Linked DNA regions of Lichenibacterium dinghuense. The protein of the gene in region 2 interacts with the protein of the main gene of each other region in a pairwise test. Links are inferred from orthologs where the notes say so. Each region holds a gene or a part of one and is shown on either strand. Other genes may lie near its edges. The genes, in order: grpE and L7N97_RS27355.

Evidence for each region.
Region 1: the proteins of L7N97_RS27355 (region 2) and grpE interact in binary tests that used the Escherichia coli proteins (3 or more experiments, as listed by UniProt). The link is inferred for Lichenibacterium dinghuense from one-to-one orthologs.

Annotation. Positions count from the first base shown.
Region 1 is NZ_JAJLMN010000001.1:477,955-481,206, reverse strand. What follows is about bases 178-3,118. They hold grpE (nucleotide exchange factor GrpE), read right to left. Parts: upstream 1,990-3,118; coding sequence 1,366-1,989; downstream 178-1,365. Other genes in these bases: L7N97_RS02245 ([protein-PII] uridylyltransferase), read right to left, coding at 2,045-3,118; L7N97_RS02255 (IlvD/Edd family dehydratase), read left to right, coding at 178-1,249. In the rest of the region: more of L7N97_RS02255, read left to right, coding at 1-177; more of L7N97_RS02245, read right to left, coding at 3,119-3,252. UniProt on the Escherichia coli protein: Participates actively in the response to hyperosmotic and heat shock by preventing the aggregation of stress-denatured proteins, in association with DnaK and GrpE. It is the nucleotide exchange factor for DnaK and may function as a thermosensor.
Region 2 is NZ_JAJLMN010000001.1:5,687,884-5,691,175, reverse strand. The notes cover bases 236-3,216. They hold L7N97_RS27355 (Nramp family divalent metal transporter), read left to right. Parts: upstream 236-1,073; coding sequence 1,074-2,360; downstream 2,361-3,216. Other genes in these bases: L7N97_RS27350 (TetR/AcrR family transcriptional regulator), read right to left, coding at 2,442-3,149; mntR (manganese-binding transcriptional regulator MntR), read right to left, coding at 474-908; L7N97_RS27365 (substrate-binding domain-containing protein), read right to left, coding at 236-421. Also shown: more of L7N97_RS27365, read right to left, coding at 1-235. UniProt on the Escherichia coli protein: H(+)-stimulated, divalent metal cation uptake system. Involved in manganese and iron uptake. Can also transport cadmium, cobalt, zinc and to a lesser extent nickel and copper. Involved in response to reactive oxygen.

The DNA.
Region 1 (3,252 bases), 5.2 Mb from region 2 along the record:
CTACGAGGAGTTCATGGAGATCGTGACCTCCTCGGCGCCCTCGGTCGGCCACTGCAACACCATGGGGACGGCCTCGACCATGAACGCGCTGGCGGAAGCGCTCGGCATGACGCTGCCGGGCTGCGCCGCCATCCCGGCGCCCTACCGCGAGCGCGGGCAGATCGCCTACGAGACCGGCCGGCGCATCGTCGACATGGTGTGGGAGGACCTCAAGCCCTCCGACATCATCACCCGCGAGGCCATCGAGAACGCCATCGTGGTCAACTCGGCCATCGGCGGCTCGACCAACGCGACGATCCACATCAACGCCATCGCGCGCCACGCCGGCGTGCCGCTCGACATCTTCGACTGGGAGACGCTCGGCCACAAGGTGCCGCTGCTGGTCAACATGCAGCCGGCCGGCAAGTACCTCGGCGAGGAGTTCCACCGCGCCGGCGGCGTGCCGGCCGTGGTGGCGCAACTCATGGAGAAGGGCCTCGTCCGCGAGGGCGCGCTCACGGCCAACGGCAAGAGCTTCGGCGACAACAACCGCGGCCGCAAGACGCTCGACGCGGACGTGATCTTCCCGATCGCGGCGCCGCTGCGCGAGGATGCGGGCTTCATCGTGCTGCGCGGCAACCTGTTCGACAACGCGGTGATGAAGACCAGCGTGATCTCGAAGGAGTTCGAGGAGCGCTACCTGTCCAACGCGAGCGACCCCGGCGCCTTCGAGGGCCGCGCCATCGTGTTCGAGGGGCCGGAGGACTACCACCACCGCATCGACGACCCGGCGCTGGAGATCGACGAGCACTGCCTGCTGTTCATCCGGGGCACCGGGCCGATCGGCTACCCCGGCGGCGCCGAGGTGGTGAACATGCAGCCGCCTGCGGCCCTCATCAAGCGCGGGATCCTGTCGCTGCCCTGCATCGGCGACGGGCGGCAGTCCGGCACCTCGGCCTCGCCCTCGATCCTCAACGCCTCGCCCGAGGCCGCGGCGGGCGGCGGGCTCGCCCTGCTGCAGACCGGCGACCGCGTGCGCATCGACCTCAACCGGCGCACGGCCGACATGCTGCTCTCGGCCGAGGAACTGAACGTGCGCCGCGCCGCGCTGCAGGGGCAAGGCGGCTACCAGTTTGCCAAGAACCAGACGCCCTGGCAGGAGATCCAGCGCTCCATGGTGGACCAGTTCGACGAGGGCATGGTGCTCAAGCCGGCGGTGAAGTACCAGCGCGTCGCCCAGACCATGGGCGTGCCCCGCGACAACCACTGAGCGGGACGGCGCGGCGGCCGGCAGGGCCGCCGCTCACCCCAGAGCAGTCTGAAACAAAGAACGGCGGGGCTGATGCCCCGCCGTTCTTTGTTTCAGTCGTGAGTGGCCGGAGCGGGTCAGCCCTGCTGCGCCGCTTCCGGCTTCGGGCCGCCGCGCGACACGCCGACCTTGGCCGGGCGCAGCACGCGCTCGCCGATGACGTAGCCGGTCTCGACCTGCTGCACGACCGTTCCGGTCGGCACCGACTCGTCCGGCATCTCGAACAGGGCCTCGTGGCGGTTGGGGTCGAAGCGGGTGCCGACCGTCTCGATCGGCTGCACCTTGAAGCGCGCCATGCGGGACAGCAGGTCGCGCTCGGTCAGCTCGATCCCCTGGACGAAGGACTGGAGCGCGGGCGAGGCCTCGGCCTTGGCCTCCGCGGGCAGGCTCGCCACGGCGCGCTGCAGGTTGTCGACGGCGGACACCATCTCGCGCGCGAAGGAGGTCACGCCGTAGCTCTTGGCGTCCGCCACCTCGCGCTCAGTGCGCCGCCGCAGGTTCTCCATCTCGGCCATGGTGCGGAGCACGCGGTCCTTCAGCGACGCGACCTCGGCCTGCAGCGCCTCCACGGCGCCGTTCGACTCCGACGGGGCCACGCCCTGGGCGGATGCGTCCGAGGCCGGGGCTCCGTCGCGCAGCACGTCGTCGGCCTCGGGTGCCGTCGCCTCGACGTTTGAGGTGTCGGCGGGGTCGGTCATCATGCTGTCTCCAGGGAAGGCGAGGTCGGCCCCGATATCGGAGGACGGGGGTCGGAAATCAAGCGTCGGCGGCCGAGGGCGCACCCGGAGGGGCGGGCTCGAACACGTCGCCGAGCACGCGGCGGATCACCTCCTGGCGCGCCGGATCGGTGATCTTCGCGCCGAGGAGGTCGGACACGTAGAAGCTGTCGACCGCCTTCTCGCCGAAGGTCGCGATGTGGGCCGAGGCGATGTTGAGGCTCAGGCCCGCCAGCGCGCGGGTCAGGTCGTAGAGCAGGCCCGGCCGGTCGACGCCGCTCACCTGCAGCACGGTGTGGCGGCGCGAGGCGGCGTTGTCGACGATGATCTTAGGGTGCAGCGCGAAGGCGGCGCGCCCGCCCTTCGGCGACGCGTCCTTGGCCGCCACCATGTCGTTCAACCGGATCTGGCCGCGCAGGGCGCGCTCGATGCCGGAGGCGATCCGGCCGGCCCGCCGCATCTCGTCGTCGTCCTGGTCGAAGGCGCGGGACACGCTGACGGTGTCGAGCGCGAGCCCGTCCTTGGTGGTGTAGATGTGCGCGTCGACGATGTTGGCGCCCGCGCTGGCGCAGGACCCCGCGATCACGGACAGCAGCCGCGGGTGGTCCGGCGCCACGATGGTCAGCTCGGTGATGGAGCGGAACCGGTCGGTGGCGACGTCGCTGGCGAAGCCCTTGCCCTGCTGCCACAGCGTGCGGATCAGCCGGGCGTCGCGGATGCGGTTCGCCTGGCCGGTGCGCAGCCAGTAGGGCGCGTAGTGGCGGGCCACGTAGGCGCGGAACTCGTCGTCGGGGAACTCGGGTAGGGCGGGGCGGAGCTGGTCCTGGGCGGCCAGCACGCGCGCGTGCCGGTCGAAGTCCGGGCTGTCGCCGCTGAGCAGCGTCTCGGTCTCGGTGTAGAGGGTCCGCAGGAGTTGACCCTTCCACCCGTTCCACACGCCGGGGCCGACCGCCTTGATGTCGCAGATGGTGAGGATCATCAGCGCCTTGAGCTGCTCCACCGTTCCGACGATGCCGGCGAAGGTTTCGATGGTGCGGCGGTCGTTGAGGTCGCGGCTCTGCGCCGTGTTGGACATGTCGAGGTGGTGCTCGACGAGCCAGGCGGTCAGCTCCGTCTCCTCCTCCGACAGGCCGAGCCGCGGCGCGAGGCCCCGCGCCAGGGCGGCGCCGGCCAGGGAGTGGTCCTCCTGCTTGCCCTTGGCGACGTCGTGCAGGAACACCGCGAGATAGAGGGCGTTTCGGCTCGCAA
Region 2 (3,292 bases):
AATAGGCGACCGACCCGGCCGCGAGCAGCGCCGCGCGCAGCTTGTCGACCGTGGAGATGTCCGGCACCGGCGCGCCGGCCTTCACCGCCATGCCGATGGGCGAGACGGCGAGGTCGACCTTCGAGCCCGCCACGGCGCGGCCGTCCCTGATCAGGGCGTCGAGCGCGTAGCCCACCATGATCAGAACGTCGTCGGGCTCGCCCCGGGCGAGGCGCATCGGGATCGCGTCCGGCGTCGTCCCCATGGACGGGCCGGGCAGGGTGGTGACGCGGTCGCCGCTCTCCTTCTCGAAAGCGGGCAGCAGCGCCTGATAGGTGGATTTGAAGCCGCCCGAGATCATGACGCTGACGTCCTCGGCGCGGGCCGAGGCGGGCGCGAGAACCAGGGCGGCGAGCGTCAGGGCGCGAAGGCTGTGCGGCATCGAGCGGGCTTTCCGTTGCGGGACGACGGCGACCCTTACCGCGATTCGCTCCTCAGCGCCCGGACCGCAGGAAGGCCTCGAAGGCGTCGAGCGTGGCGCCGGACACGTGGTGTTCGATGCCCTCGGCGTCGATCTCCGCCGCCTCGGGCGGGACGCCGACGGCCAGCAGCAGCTTCACCACCGTGCGGTGGCGGGCGCGGCAGCGCTCCGCCATGGCCTGGCCGGCCTCGGTCAGGAAGATGCCGCGGTAGGGCTTCGAGGTCGCGAGCCCCTCGCGCTTCAGCCGCGCGATGGCCTTGTTGGCGGTGGGATGGGTCACGCCGAGGGCGCGCGCGATGTCGGTGGTGCGCGCCTCGCCGGTGCCCGCCTGCAGGTCGGCGATCAGCTCCGTGTAGTCCTCCAGCACCGCCGAGGAGCGGGCCGAGCGCGCCTTGCCGAAGCGCTGCGCGGCGTTCGCCTCCTCGCCCGGCAGGGCCTCGTCGTCCATCTGTCGTCGCCCCGCGTTGGTCGCTTCGCGTCCGGTGTCGTCCGGTTCGGCCCCCGGCGTCAATGAAGCCGGTTGACGATGATGTAGCCGAGGCTACACTCTGGAGCGGATGGAAGGCGACGGCGGCATGGGGGCGATCGGATGTCAGTGCGGGATGCGGCGGCGATGAGCGGGCGGACCGATGCGGCGATCCGCGAGGTGCTGGCGGGCCGGCGGCGGGGCTTCGGCTCGGCGCTGGTGATGGCGGGGCCGGCGATCGTCGCCTCGATCGCCTACATGGACCCCGGCAACTTCGCGACCAACATCCAGGCGGGCGCCAAGTTCGGCTACGCGCTGCTCTGGGTCGTGGTGATGGCGAACCTCGTCGCCATGCTGTTCCAGGCGCTGTCGGCCAAGCTCGGCATCGTCACCGGCACCAACCTCGCCGAGATGTGCCGCCGCCACCTCCCGGCCCGCGTCACCGTGCCGATGTGGATCGCCAGCGAGGTCGCCGCCATGGCGACCGACCTCGCCGAGTTCCTCGGCGGCGCCATCGGCCTGTCGCTGCTGCTCGACATCCCGCTCCTCGCCGGCATGGTCGTCACGGCGCTCGCCACCTACGCCATCCTGATGCTGGAGCGGCGCGGCTACCGCGCGCTGGAGATCGCCATCGCGGTGCTGGTCGGCGTGATCGGGGTGAGCTACCTCGCCGAGATGCTGATCGCGCCGGTCGACTGGGCCGCGGCGGGCTTCGGCGCCGTGGTGCCGCGGCTGCCCGCGCCCGAGGCGCTGACCATCGCGGTCGGCATCATCGGCGCCACCGTGATGCCGCACGCACTCTACCTCCACTCCGGCCTGACGCAGCACCGCGCCCCCGCGCGAGACGACCGCGAGCGCGCCCTGCTGCTGCGCTATTCGAACCGCGAGGTCCTCCTCGCGCTCACGGTCGCCGGGCTGATCAACATGGCCATGGTGGTGATGGCCGCCGCCGCCTTCCACCTCGGGCACGACGACGTCGCCGAGATCGGCTCGGCCTATCACACGCTGACCCCGCTGCTGGGACCCGCCGCGGCGGGCATCTTCCTCGTGTCGCTGCTCGCCTCCGGCCTATCCTCCTCGGCGGTAGGCACGATGGCGGGGCAGATGATCATGCAGGGCTTCGTCGGCTTCTCGATCCCCGTGTGGGTCCGCCGGATGGTGACGATGGCGCCGGCCTTCGTGGTCGTGGCGCTCGGCATCGACTCCACCAAGGCGCTGGTGATGAGCCAGGTCGTGCTGAGCTTCGTGCTGCCGCTGCCCATGGTCGCGCTGGTGCTGTTCACCCGGCGGCGCGACATCATGGGCCCGTTCGCCAATGGGCGCCTGACCGACGTCGCGGCGGTAGCCGGCACGGCGATCATCGTGGCACTGAACGTCGTGCTGATCCTGCAGACGTTCGGCGTGTCGATCCCCGGCCTGCCGGACGCCGGCTGAGCCGCCCGCGCAGGCCGTGGATGGCGATGCGAAGGGAGCGTTCAGCGGGAATGACGGCGACGTCCCGGTACGCGTCCGCGATCAGAGGACGTCATCCGCGCCGCGCTGGTCGAACTCGCAGTCCGGCTCACGAAGCGCCTCGAATGGGCTGCCGCTGCTCTGCAGCACGCTCAGAAACACAGCCGCAAGGATATCCTCGATCTTGCTTTCCCGCAGTGGAGGGATCCGCTGCGAAAAGAGCGACGTCGCCACAGCAGTGATCGCCGTGTAGGCCAGCGACATCTTCACGCCGTCGAGCGAACGACGGACGTCGGACGCGCCCACGTCCTTGCAGATCAGGCCGGAGATCTTGGCAGAGGCGTCGTATCCGACCTGGCGGTACTCCTGTAGGATGCTCTCGCGAACGTGGTCGGGAAAGTCCATGAAACTTTCGCAGGCTTTCAGCACGATGTCCGCGACCACCCTCGCCAGCGCAGTCAACTCCGGTATGTCGCGACCGGATAACAGCATGACGACCCGCTCGTGTTGGCGGATCACGAAGCAGCGAAGGCTCGTTCTGATCAGTTCATCGGGATCTTTGAAGTATCGATAGGCCGCCTGTGGTGTCACTCCAGCTTCATTCGCCACCTTTTCGATGCTGATGCCGTCGAAGTTTCTCTGGCGAAACGTCATCCTCGCGGCAGTCGAAAGGATGCGCTCGACGCTCTCGATCGACCGGGCCTGTCTCGGCCTGACCCGAAAATTGCGGATGGCCACGTCGCCGAGTGGCCCGGACAAGACGTCTGTCAATCTACCGATCTCGGATGCGTCATCGAGACCATGACGGATTCCGACCGATCGAAAATTTGGTTCAGGCATCGCAGGATCAGAGGTTCAGTTCACGCGAGGCTGAGACCGAACGACTGCCTTGACATCGGTCGAGCCGGCGGTTG